Regions from separate parts of the Mycobacterium sp. C31M genome, predicted to be linked through region 2. Evidence: predicted binding sites of a transcription regulator. Region 2 holds the regulator's gene; each other region holds the start of a gene.
The links. Region 2 encodes LexA, which represses DNA repair genes until DNA is damaged. Its sites were predicted from a motif close to CGAACANNTGTTCG; they were not measured.
Positions count from the first base shown of each region.

Region 1: the regulator LexA is predicted to act here: its motif matches at 2,504-2,517, upstream of ACLBYA_RS05165 (DUF222 domain-containing protein).
Region 3: the regulator LexA is predicted to act here: its motif matches at 1,881-1,894, upstream of ACLBYA_RS27490 (DUF222 domain-containing protein).

Region 1 covers NZ_JBKFAX010000003.1:54,831-59,075, forward strand. Annotated here, with positions in the region: gene ACLBYA_RS05155 (SMP-30/gluconolactonase/LRE family protein) at 1-131, shown strand, start outside; gene ACLBYA_RS05160 (thioesterase family protein) at 141-962, shown strand; gene ACLBYA_RS05165 (DUF222 domain-containing protein) at 1,042-2,331, opposite strand; gene ACLBYA_RS05170 (saccharopine dehydrogenase family protein) at 2,714-3,769, opposite strand; gene ACLBYA_RS05175 (TetR/AcrR family transcriptional regulator) at 3,766-4,245, opposite strand, start outside.
Region 2 covers NZ_JBKFAX010000010.1:110,947-115,191, forward strand. Annotated here, with positions in the region: gene ACLBYA_RS16650 (LGFP repeat-containing protein) at 1-1,859, shown strand, start outside; gene lexA (transcriptional repressor LexA) at 1,860-2,534, opposite strand; gene ACLBYA_RS16660 (oxygenase MpaB family protein) at 2,596-3,024, opposite strand; gene ACLBYA_RS16665 (TetR/AcrR family transcriptional regulator) at 3,023-3,529, shown strand; gene ACLBYA_RS16670 (hypothetical protein) at 3,530-3,892, opposite strand; gene ACLBYA_RS16675 (LysM peptidoglycan-binding domain-containing protein) at 4,043-4,245, shown strand, end outside.
Region 3 covers NZ_JBKFAX010000022.1:105,179-109,423, reverse strand. Annotated here, with positions in the region: gene ACLBYA_RS27500 (acyltransferase family protein) at 1-1,009, shown strand, start outside; gene ACLBYA_RS27495 (Rv0518 family GDSL lipase) at 1,079-1,789, shown strand; gene ACLBYA_RS27490 (DUF222 domain-containing protein) at 2,034-3,341, shown strand; gene ACLBYA_RS27485 (MOSC domain-containing protein) at 3,463-4,122, opposite strand; gene ACLBYA_RS27480 (alkaline phosphatase family protein) at 4,145-4,245, shown strand, end outside.

The sequences.
Region 1 (4,245 bases), on a different contig from region 2:
GCGCACTGGGTGGCCCGGAGGGACGCACCCTGTTCCTGCTGTCGTCCACCGATGCCTACCCGGAACGGTTGCGTGGCACCAAGTTGTCCACCCTCGATGCTGTCACCGTCGACGTTCCGGCCGCCTACTGAAGGGCACGCATGTCCTACTACACGCTCGTTGATGCCGACGATCCGATCGGCGAGAAATTCGCCGCATCCGATCTGGTGCGCAGCACCTGGTCGCCTGCCATCCAGCACGGCGCTCCGCCGTCAGCCCTGTTGGTCCGCGCGTTGGAGCGCTGTGAGCAGCGGTCGGATACCCGATTGAGCCGGGTGCTGATCGATCTGCTCGGGCCGGTCCCCGCCGAGGGCGATCTGTGGGCGCGGGCCACCAAAGAACGTACCGGATCGCAGATCGAACTGATCTCGGCCGAGCTGCTGGCGCCGGGACCCGACGGAGCGCCCCGGCCGGTGGCCCGGGCCAGCGGATGGCGGTTGCAGCAGCAGGACACCGCCGAGGTGGTCCACGCGCCGGCGCCGCCACTGCGCCCGCTCGCCGACGCCAAAAGCCGTGATATGGCCAAGGATTGGGATCCCAACTATGTTCACAGCGTCGACTGGCGTTGGCTGACAAAGCCGTTGGCCGACGGGCCGGGCGAGTCGTGGATCCGCCCGACCGTGGACCTGGTCAAGGGCGAGGTGATGACGCCGCTTGAGCGTTTGTTCACCGTCGCCGATGACGCCAACGGTATCGGCACCAAGATCGACATCCGGACATGGACCTTCCTGAACACCGACCTGGTGGTGCACATCCACCGGGTTCCGGACGGCGAGTGGATCGGCATCCGCGCCGAGACCAACTACGGGCCCGACGGCATCGGAACCACCTTGGGCACGCTGTTCGACGAGTGCGGACCGATCGGCGCGATCCAGCAGTCGGTGCTGGTGCGCCGCCGACCGCCGCGCGTCCCGAGACGCTGACCATCCGCGGACAACGACTCGGGACGCTCCGCGCCCCACGGTTCACTATGGAGTTTTCAAGGTGCCGTGCAGCTTTGGGTCAGGCAGCCGTGGGTAGGTGTGTCATGGTTCGTCTCGCGTGGGATCTGAGATGCTCGGGTGCGGGTCCCGTCGGGTCGTGTGGTGGGATGAACCAGGGGTGGCGGTCGGGGCCGAGGTAGACCTGCCAGCCACTGTGGTGGATCAGGGTGTGGTGCATCCGGCACAACAACACCCCGCCGTCCAGACAGGTGGTCCCGCCTTCACTCCACGGGGTGATGTGGTGGGCATCGCACCACGACACCGGCCGCCCACACCCCGGGAAGGCACACCCACCGTCCCGGATCCCCAACGCTTTACGGATATGTGGCGGGAACAGGCGTTCGCTGCGGCCGACATCCAGTGGGACGCCGGTGTGGTCGACGATCACCGTGCTCAGCGTGCTGTCGCACGCGATCAGATCCGCGGTGGCGGCGCTGACGGGCCCGGTGAACCCGAGCTGATCCACACCTTCTTCGCCCCTGACACAGGTCTGTGGTGGCCGGATCAGGGTGACGTGCGGCAGCACGCCCCCGGACATGGGCCGGTCCGAGTGCGACAGATAGGTGCACACAATCTGCCCGAACGCATCCGCGCGGCGCCGCCCCGGCGGCCGCGGATCCGGGGACCCGTCCGGCAGCGGCACCGGTCGGGTCAACGGATCCGAGGCCGCCATGAACTCTTCTGCGGTCACCGCGTCCAGATCCATGGTCACGATCGACCGGCCGTCGCTGTTCCGCACGATAGCCACGACATTGAGGGCGGCGTCCTCCGCGACCGGCACCGCCCGCTCACCGGGTGGTTGTGTCGCGGTGCGGTCGATGGCGATCGCCCGCGCCTTCTCGGCCACCTCGGCCGGGGTGGTCTTGATCATCAACTTCCTCACCACCGTCGCCCGATCCTCCTCGGACAACGGCACCCGGGAATGCACATGGGCGACCCCGAGCCCGACCGCATCGGCGAACTCGATCCCCACCCCGCCCAGCCGTTGGGCCCGCGTCAACGCCGCCAGACCCGGCGCAGCTCGCCCGACCCGTACGGCCCGTTGCGCCGCACCCGGGGACATCCCGACCGAGGTGAGCAGGTCCGAACCGGATTTCAGGTGCTTACGCGCCGGCACCCCGAGCCGTTCCGCGGCGGCGACCGCGGACGCGATCACGAAATCGAACAGATTGCGCGCGGTCACCGCAGCCACCAACACCGCCAACAACGACTGCTCATCCACGATCCGCGGACACTCCAACAGGTGAAACAACGTCCGGCCCACATCCGCCTCCGGCGCAGCAGACGGCGTGAGATCGTCGATCAACATATTCAGAAAAGACTCAAGACAAGCGGCGTCCATCGCGGGACCCACCTTCCACACCAGGCCATCACGGCCCGCCCCAGCCAGCACCGCCCAACCACCCCGAAGGGTACGGTCGAACCTTGTCGACGACCGATGTCGCCGGCGCGTGCTCACCGAAGCGGGAGCAACAGCAATTCGAACTTGTGTTCGAGTCTACGCCTGAACGTCAACCCTGACAACGAAAATCCTTAAGAACTTCCTGAACATTTCGACGGGCGGCGAATACCGGCACGAAGCCCGCGTACTGGGGGTAGTAGCGGGGAACCCAACCCCGGCTACGCGGGTTTCGGCGCGGCAAGTACGCGGGGCATGTCTCAGGACATCGGTGACAGTTCTGCCACGCCGCTCAGCCGACGATCGCGCTCAGCAGATCCGGTGCCGAGTGCAGTTGCTCGACGTGCCAGACCCCAGGGCGTTCCTCCGTCTTCATCAGATGGGCCACCACAAGATGCGCGACCTGCGCGGTCATCGCCGCCTCGCCCCGGCCACGATGGAAGGCCCCGACCCGCAGCGAACGGCCGTCGCGGATGCCCGTCGCCTCGGCGCAGACGGCGAATCCGCCGGCCGCATGCGGAAGCCGCGACATCAACCGAACCAGTGGGTCGCGTACCGCGGCCGACCCGAGAATCCGGGCTGCTCCGATGCGCGCGCCGATCACGGCCGTCGTGTGCACCGCCCGCGGCTGTAGCGCCAGCCATGACCGCACGGTGGGAATCTCCAGCGTCCGAGCCAATGTGCGTTGTTCGGGAAAGTTGAACCCGGCGCCAGAGATTCGTGACGGTCCGCCGAAGTCGAGCTGTCGCCGCGTCGCGAACGGCAATTCCGTGCTCTGGCCACCACGCTGGGCCACCGCAAAGGGCACCGCGAGATTGGCCAACGTCCAGTCCATCGCCGCGACCCCGTGTTCGTCACCGATGCTGAGCTGAACCCCGATGTCGAGGCGATCGATCTGTTCCAATCCCGAGCAGACCTCCCGGGCAAGAAGATTCGTCAGCCCAGGCGCGACTCCCACACTGAGCACGCCGGTGGCTCCGTGCTCGATAGCGATCGGACGTAGGTCCTCCACCGCCGCGATTCCGTCGGCGTCCGCCGAGACGTCGGTGTAGTTCACGCCGGACTGCAGGCAGCCCGCGGCCAGTGCCGCCTCGGTCCTGGCGGCGCAGGAAACCACCAGGGCGGGTTGTTCGGTGCGGATCAGCATTTGTACCGACGCCGGGTCGGCTGCATCGAGATGAGCAGCGCGTGTGCCATATCCGAGCGCACCGGCCACGTCCTGTGCACGCGTTCGATCCCGTCCGCTGACGATCAGCTGACCCGGAAACCGTGGAGCGAGTCGCTCGCCGAGCAGGCGGCCCACCAGTCCGTAGCCGCCGGCGATGACGATTGCGCCCGACCCGGTCATGACTCGGCGGCCACATCGGCGAGGAGCGCCAGCGCATCCACCAGTTCGCTCGCGGCCGGGACGTTCTCGGGATCGAAGATGGACTGAACCGCCAGGCCGTCGAACAATGCGATGAGAATCGTTGCCACGGAGCGGACTTGTGCACCGTCGAGGGCGGCCATCGCTGGTCCCAGGCTGTCGCCGACGGCCGCGCGGAAGTCGTCGTAGGCGGACCGCAGCTCCTCGCGCAACGCGTCGCTGCGCTCTGCCTGGGCGAAGACCTCGATGGCCGCGACTGCGTCCGAGCGATCGGTGCGCAGGTCGTCCAGAAATCCTTGCAACACTGCCGTCAGTCTTGCCTTGGGGTCGGTCTCGCCGAGGTCGACCGCATTTCGCAGCGGTCCCTGCGCCCATCGACGGGTGGCATGCACGGCGGCCTGATGGAGCAGACCGTCCTTGGAGCCGAAATAGTAGTTGACATCGGGGGCGTGCGCGCC
Region 2 (4,245 bases):
GGCAGAACTTCGCCGGCGGCAAGATCTTCTTCACCCCGGAGACCGGCGCGCACATCGTGACCGGCGCCATCCTGGAGAAGTACGAGTCCCTGGGCGGTCCCGCCGACAGCGACCTGGGCTTCCCGACCATCGACGAGGGACCCGGGCGCGCCGCCAACAGCCGCAACGTCACCTTCAACGCACCCGACAGCCCGGTCATCTTCTGGACCCCGGACACCGGTGCCCGGGTAGTCCGCGGCGCGATCAACAGCGCCTGGGACGCCGTGGGCGGCTCGGCCGGTGTCCTGGGTGTGCCCAGCGATGACGAGACCACCAACGGCGATGTCGTCGCGCAGAAGTTCACCGGCGGCGAGATCTCCTGGGATCGCAAGACCCGCACCTTCACCACCACTCCGCCCGAGCTGGCCGGCCAGCTGGGTGCGGTCGAAGTGCCCTCGGATGCCACCTCGGCGATCGCCGCGGCGCGTCGGGCCGCCGGTGGCGCGCTCGGCCCGCTGGGTGCCGAGGAGGGCGCGCAGTACGCGATCGGCGCCGACGGTGTCGGGCAGAACTACACCGGCGGCAAGATCTTCTACAGCCCGGCCACCGGCGCCAATGTGGTGACCGGTCAGGTGCTGGCCAAGTACGAGAGTGTCGGCGGCCCCACCGGTGACCTCGGGTTCCCCACCGCGAGTGAGGGTGACGGCGGGCTGGCCCCGCAGAGCGCGGTGGTGCCGTTCGCCGCCGAGGACAAGCCGGTCATCTTCTGGACCCCTGATTTCGGCGCGGTGATCGTCCGCGGCGCGATGAACGCGGCCTGGGACAAGCTCGGCGGCGCGACCGGTGAACTCGGCGCGCCCAAGACCGATCAGACCGACAACGGCGGTGTCATCACTCAGCAGTTCAGTGGCGGCTCGATCTCCTGGGACAAGGCCGCCAACAGATTCAGCACCGAGCCCGCCGGGCTGCAGTCGCAGCTGGCCGGCCTGGAGGTGCCCGGCGCGGACGCGCCGCAGGCACCCGCCGAGTCCCCGGAAGCCGCACCGGCCGCCGATGGCGACAAGTGGTACACCTGGCGCTGGTGGTGGTTGCTCGGCCTGATCCCGCTGCTGGGTCTGATCGCCGTGATCGCCGTCGCGGTGCTGCGTAACCGGCGGCCACGCGAAGACGATCACCTCGACGAACCGTATGACCGCGGCTACGGCGGCTACGAGGACCGGTACGAGAGCCGGGAGGACGAGTTCCATACCGGACCCGCCAACGACTACGTCCAGCCCAGTCAGTGGGCGTCGGTGCCCGCGGACAGCGAGACCCCGCCATATGCCAAGCGCACGGCGGAGGCCGGTCTGGCCCCGGCCGAGGACGTCGTCGACGAGCCCGACGACTTCGACCGGGATGTCGACGATGCCGACGAGCATGAGTACGAATACGGCGCCGACGACCGCTTCGGCGACGAACTGGAGACCCCGGATATCGCGGCCGAACCGCCGGCCGACTTGCCATTGTTCGACGATGACGCCATCGACACCGCGCCGACCCGGATCGAGTCGCTGCCGTTCGAGTCCGCACTTGAGGAGCCGGTGCTCGCGGAGCCCGAACCGGAGCCGCGGCTGGAGCAGCCGACGGCGGTGATGGACGTCCCGAGCGGGCGACACGCCGCTGCCTCATCAGATGACGAGGCCGACGACGCCGGCTGGACCTCCATGCGGCTGGCCACCACCGACCGGTACCGGGCGCCCGAGGGCTATCCGGTCAAGGCCGATACCAAGACCGGCCTGTACTGGGCGCCGGGCAGCCGTGGCTACCGCGACACCGAGGCCGAGATCTGGTTCGCCAGTGAGGAATTCGCACAGGCGAACGGGTTCATCCGGGCAGACTGATCAGACCTTGCGGATGACGGTGACGACCTTGCCCAGGATGACGGCGTCGTTCCCGTCGATCGGGTCGAACGCCGGGTTGTGCGGCATCAGCCACACCTGACCACGGGTCCGCTTGAAGGTCTTCACGGTGGCCTCACCGTCGATCATTGCGGCGACGATATCGCCGTTGTCGGCGACGTTCTGCTGCCGGACGACCACCCAGTCGCCATCGCAGATCGCCGCGTCGATCATCGACTCGCCGACCACCTTGAGCAGGAACAGCGAACCCTCGCCGACCAACTCGCGGGGCAGCGGGAAGACGTCCTCGACGGCCTCCTCGGCCAGGATGGGTCCGCCGGCCGCGATCCGGCCGAGCACCGGTACGAACGTCGGCTCGGGCAGGCTGTCGGAGCCCGCCACATCCGTAGCCACGATGGGTGTGACGTTGTCGTCGGCCCCGCGGACGTCCACCGCGCGCGGGCGGTTGGGGTCGCGGCGCAGGTAGCCCTTTTTCTCCAGGGTGCGCAACTGGTGCGCCACCGATGACGTCGAGGTCAACCCGACGGCGTCGCCGATCTCCCGGATGCTCGGTGGATAACCGCGAGTGGTGACCGAGGTACGGATGACCTCGAGAATGGTGCGCTGACGCTCGGTCAGACCGGAGCGTGCCTCAGGGGTGTTGGTGCTGTCGCTCATATGGCCGAATGTAGTCGCCACGCCCGAGATAATCAAACATGTGTTCGAGGCGTGTCGTGGCTCAGCGGCGGCGCGGTATCCCCGTCGACCACAGCGCCCAGGCGATCGGCACCGGCTGGAAGAACAATCGCAAGGCCAGCGAGAAGTAGGTCAGGCGGTCCGGCAGCACCCGGTAGGCGAAGCGGATGGCCCGGTAGATGCGCTGAAGCTCGCGCTCCTCGTCCGCGCTCCAGGTGACACCGAGTTTGGCGCGCAGCCGCGGGTCGAGCAGCCCGATCACCGACAGATAGTTCAGCCGCAGGCCGGGTCGCAGGGCCCGGCGCGCCACCGGATGCAGCACCCGGGGCGCCGACGGCGGCAGTTCCACCTTGCCGGTTTTCATCTCCTCGATCAGCTGACGGGCCTGCGGAGTGGCTTCCAGCCGGTCGACCCATGATTCGAAGTAGGCGTCCATCTCGGCGGGGGTGTTCGGGTAGTCGCGCATCGGCATGTGCAACAGCCGGGGCCAGTCTGCGGTTGTCGCGCAGCAGTTCCACCTTCTCGGCAACGGCCTCGGTGCCGCCGTAGGTCCAGCGCAGCACCGAGTCCACCGACCGGATCGCGCGACCGCCCGGATCGCGCGACCGCCCGGATCGCCGTGGAAGGCGGCCGAACAGGCGCCGGCGATCGAGGAGCTGTTGCGGTCGGTCGCCATGGCCGCGCCCGAGACCCGGCTCATCCGCCATCTGGCCGAGCGGCCCGACCATGTACGCACATTCGACAACATCTCCGGGTTGAACGCCACCCTGCTGGCGATGGCCACCCTGCACATGGGCCACTACCGGGACCGGTATCGCGACGACCTCAGCGCCAGGGCGCTGGCCTGGCTGTTCTACAACATGGCTGTGGCGACCACACTGCGCTATATCGAGAGCGACGATCCGATCAGTCTCGACGAGCTGCGGCGCGGCCTGAGGTTCGCCTCCACCGGTCTGCTGGCCGGCGGCCGCGGCTGATCAGCGCTTGCCGCCGGGAATCCGGTCGGCGATCCAGCCGAGGCGGGCGACCGTACTCTCCAGCGGGTCGATGACCTCGGCCAACCGTTGGATGGTGGGCAGCCGCTGGGAGATCAGGCCCGCCTCGGCGGCGATCTTCTCGGCGTGCACGTCGATGCCGTGCGCCGATTCGCTGAGCCCGGTGATCTGGGTGGCGATGGTCTCAGCATGCCGGTTGATGCCGGCGGCGCTCTCGCTGAGTGCGGCGATGTTCTCCGCGATGAACTGGGCCGAGCGGCGTAGTTCGGAGATGTCCTCCAGGGCCTGAATGGCCAGCGCGATCAGTGCGCGCGGCGAACGCCTGGTCCGGCCGGTGGTCGTCATGGGGTCATTCAACACGTCGGCCGCGCTCACTTGTCGGTGGTCGCCGCTATCGTTTCGCAACAGTTCGATCACGTGTTCTATTCATCGAACAGATGATCGATTAGTATTTCGAACATAGAAGCGAACGTTACTCACCGGGAGGTAAGGCACATGACGATTCTCGAGGCACGAAGCGATGTGCGCGGCCGTTCGGCTGTCCGGCCGCAGGAGTTGGAGCGCCGCCCGGCGGCGGCCGCCGAGGTATGGCCGCTGCCGCGCGATGTCGTGGTGCGAAGGCGTCGCCGGCCGCAGACCCGTCGGCCCGGTGGTGGCGCGGTCGGGTATCGCGGTACCGGTGTGCTGATGTCGCGCGC
Region 3 (4,245 bases), on a different contig from region 2:
CGTGCTCGCCTGGAACTATCTGGACCGGATGGGGCCGACGTGGTCGACCCGGGACACCCTGCACTTCCTGTGGATGCGCCTGGCCCGGGTGTGGCCCGTCTACCTGGTCACGCTGCACCTGGCCGCCCTGTGGATCATCTTCACGCTCTACGTCGGGCGGTTTCCCTCCGAGGTCGCCGACACGTTGACCGCCACCAGCTACATCCGCCAGCTGTTCCTGGTGCAGCTGTGGTACCAGCCGTACTTCGACGGTTCGAGCTGGGACGGACCTGCCTGGTCGATCAGCGCGGAGTGGCTCGCCTATCTGATTTTCGGTTTCCTGGCGCTCGTTGTCTTCCGGCTGGCCTCGGCCACCCGGGCGCGCAGCCTGCTGCTGTTGTCCTTCGCGGCGACCCTGCCGCCGGTCATGTTCCTGTTGGCCAGCGGGCAGTTCTACACGCCGTGGAGCTGGCTGCCGCGCATCCTGATGCAGTTCACCGCGGGCGTCATCGCCTGCGCGGCGGTTCGCAGACTGCATCCCAGCGACCGCGCCCGCACCGCGGCGGGTGTCGCATCGATTGTCCTGGCCGCCACGATTGTGGGAAGCCTGTACTGGCTGGACGCGCATCCGATCCCTGATGTGATCGACAGTGGCGGGGTGGTCGATCTGTTGTTCGTGCCCCTGGTGGTGACGCTTTCCATCGGCGCGGGCACGCTGCCGCGGCTGCTGTCCGCGCGGGTGCTGGTCTACGGCGGGCAGATCTCGTTCAGCCTCTATATGGTCCACGAACTCGTGCACACCGCGTGGATCTGGGCGGCAAAGCAATTCGAGCTGACCATGGCCGCGCCCGGGGGAGTCTGGTGGCTGGTCGCGGTGTTCGCGGTAACGCTCGCGGCGTCGGTCCTCCTCTATCACGCCGTCGAGGAACCGGCCCGGCACTGGATGCGCCAGATGGTCGGTCCGCCCCGTTCCGTGCCCAGGGTGCGCCGGGTCGACTCCGACCAACCTGACACCAGGTTGTCAGCCTGAGTCGCGGATATCTCAATAGCACTGCGCCGCACAGTATCTCGCCCCTTTCCTAGAGTAGGCTGACGCCCGATGAGCATGCATGATCTGGTGCGACGGTTCGCGCACCTGGTGGTGGCTGTGGTTGCCGTGGCGTTGGTGGTTGCGGTCGTTCCCGCGCATCCCGGCCGGGTGCGGCCGCTCACCATCGACACGCCGCTGAGCAGGGTGGCAGTGATCGGCGATTCCTATACCAACGGCACCGACTGGGGCGGTCTCGGTGCGGCCGGCTGGCCGGCGCGGGCGTGGGACATCCTGGCGGGTCAGGGCCGCCCGGTGGTGCCCGATGTGGCGGCCGAGGGGCGCGCCGGGTACGGCGTGCGCGGTGACCGAGGCAGCCTGTTCTGGGACCTGACCACCCGCGCGGTGCGGCCCGACGACCGATTGGTGGTGTTCTTCGGGTCTCGCAACGACCAGCCCGTCGACGTCACCGAGGTGGTCAACCAGGCCCGCGGCGCGTTCGATCTGGTGCGCGTCATCGCGCCCAATGCCCGTCTGCTCGTCATCGGACCGCCGTGGCCCGCCGCTGATGTGCCGGTGTCGATCCTGCGCATCCGGGACGCGCTGGCATCGGTGGCGCGTTCGTCGGGGGCGCGGTTCGTCGACCCGCTCGAAGAGCGCTGGTTCGTCGGGCGGCCGGACCTGATCGCTGCCGACGGTGTGCATCCGACCGATGCCGGCCACCAGTACCTGGCCGAGAAGATTGCGCGGTTGATGGGTGCACAGTTGACGCCGAGTCGGTAGTCCCCAGCTTTCGCGGCGTTCGCTGCCCGCCGAAACACTCAGGAATTTCTTAAGCATTTCCCTTGCCAGCGCTTGTGTTCGAACATAGAATCGAACACAAGTTCGAATTGCTATTGCTCCCGGTTCGGTGAGCACGCGCCGGCGACGTCGGTCGTCGACAAGGTTCGACCGTACCCGTCGGGGCGGTTGGGCGGTGCTGGCTGGATCGGGTTGTGATGGCCTGGTGGGGAAGGTGGGTCCCGCGATGGACGCCGCTTGTCTTGAGTCTTTTCTGAATGCGTTGATCGACGATCTCACGCCGTCTCCTGCGCCGGATGCGGATGTGGGGCGGACGTTGTTCCATCTGTTGGAGTGTCCGCGGGTGGTGGATGAGCCGGCGGTTCTGTCGGTGTTGGTGGCTGCGGTGACGGCGCGGAATGTGTTCGACTTTGTGATCGCGTCCGCGGTGGCCGCGGCCGAGCGGTTGGGGGTGCCGGCGCGCAAGCGCCTGAAGTCGGGGTCTGATCTGCTCACCGCGATCGGGATGTCGCCTGGTGCGGCGTACCGGGCGGCGCGGGTCGGGCGGGCGGCACCGGATCTGGCGGCGTTGACGCGGGCGCTACGCCTGGGTGGGGTGGGGATCGAGTTCGCCGACGCCGTCGTGCTCGGGGTCGCCCACATCCACAGCCGAGTGCCGTTGTCCGAGGCCGATCAGGCGGCGGTTGTCACGAAGTTGATGGTCAAGACCACCCCGGCGCAGGTGAAGGACAAGGCGCGGGCGATCGCGATTGATCGCACCGCGAAACAACCACCCGAGGAGCGAAAAGTCCCGGTGGCCGAGGACACCGCCCTCAACGACATGGCCCTGGTGCAGAACGCCGAAGGCCGCACCACCGCGACCATGGACCTGGACGCGCTGACGGCAGAAGCGCTGCTCGCGGCGTTGGATCCGCTGTGTCGCCCGGTGCCGCTGCCGGACGGCTCCCCAGACCCCCGACCGGCGGGGCGGCGCCGAGCGGATGCGATGGGCCAGATCGTGCACACCTACCTGTCGCACTCGGACCGGCCCATGTCCGGCGGGGTACTCCCGCACGTGACCCTGATCCGCCCGGCCCAGGTTGGTGCCGTGGACGCACTGGGGTTCACCGGCCCGGTCAGTGCGGCGACCGCGGATCTGATCGCGTGTGACAGCACGCTGAGCTCGGTGGTCGTCGACCACCATCATGTCCCTTTGGATGTGGGGCGCAGTGAACGCCTGTTCCCGCCGTACATCCGTAAAGCCTTGGGGATCCGGGATGGCGGGTGTGCGTTCCCGGGGTGTGGGCGACCCGGGTCCTGGTGCGATGCCCACCACATCATCCCGTGGAGCCAAGGCGGCACCACCAGCCTGGACGGCGGAGTGTTGTTATGCCGGATGCACCACACCCTCATCCACCACAGCGGGTGGCAGGTCTACCTCGGCCCCGACCGCCACCCGTGGTTCATCCCACCCCACGACCCGGCAGGACCCGAAACAGAGCATCTGCGATCACACGCCCGAAGAACCATGACAGATCTACCTACCGCTGCATAACCCCAAAGCTCAATAGCACCTTGACAACTCAACAGTGAAATGCGGGGCCTTCAGTGTCCTGAGTCGCTGATCCGGCACAGATTGTGTTGGCGGACAGCCCAACTGCGGCCGGTTCGGCGGCTCAGGACACCCGGTGCTTGCGAGCCTTCTCCTTCAACGGCTCGGGAAGCGCGTCGGCGGCCAGGAGCTCGGGCCACAACGCGGGTTCGGTCATCATCGCGCGGAACACCATGCCGATCGTCACATCGTGGTCCGGGCGTTCGACGACCTCGATGGTGTCGCCGGTGCGAACGGTGCCGGCCGAGATCACCCGGAGATAGGCGCCCGGCACGGCCTGCCGGGTGAAGGTCTTGATCCAGCCGTCGATCTCCAGCCACGCCGAGAAGGTCCGGCACGGCGTCCGCGGACGGGTCACCTCCAGGATCAGGCCGTCCGACCCGATGTGCCAGCGCTCGCCGACGAGTGCATTGGTGACGTCGACGCCGGCGGTCGTCAGGTTCTCGCCGAACGCGCCGTTGCCGATCGAGCGGCCGAGTTCACGTTCCCAGTCGTCGAGATCCTCACGGGCATAGGCGTAGACGGCCTGATCGTCGCCGCCGTGGTGCTTCTGCTCACTGACCAGGTCGCCGATCAGCCCGCTGCCCAGTCCGCCCTGCATCGGGCCGGGTGCGCGCACACCGACGGGCTCATCGGTAGGACGCTTGTCGATCCCGGTCGGCTTCTTCTTGGTGTCCGGATTGGTCATGGGATGGGCGATGTTGACCGTCAGCACACTCGACATGAGCCAAGCCTAGTCTGGCTGCATGTTCGTCACTCCCCGCTACGGCGACGGTGCCCTGGCCGATCTGATCCCGTCGGTACTCGCGGTGCTGGGTGTCGAGGGGGAGACCGATCGGGTGGGTCT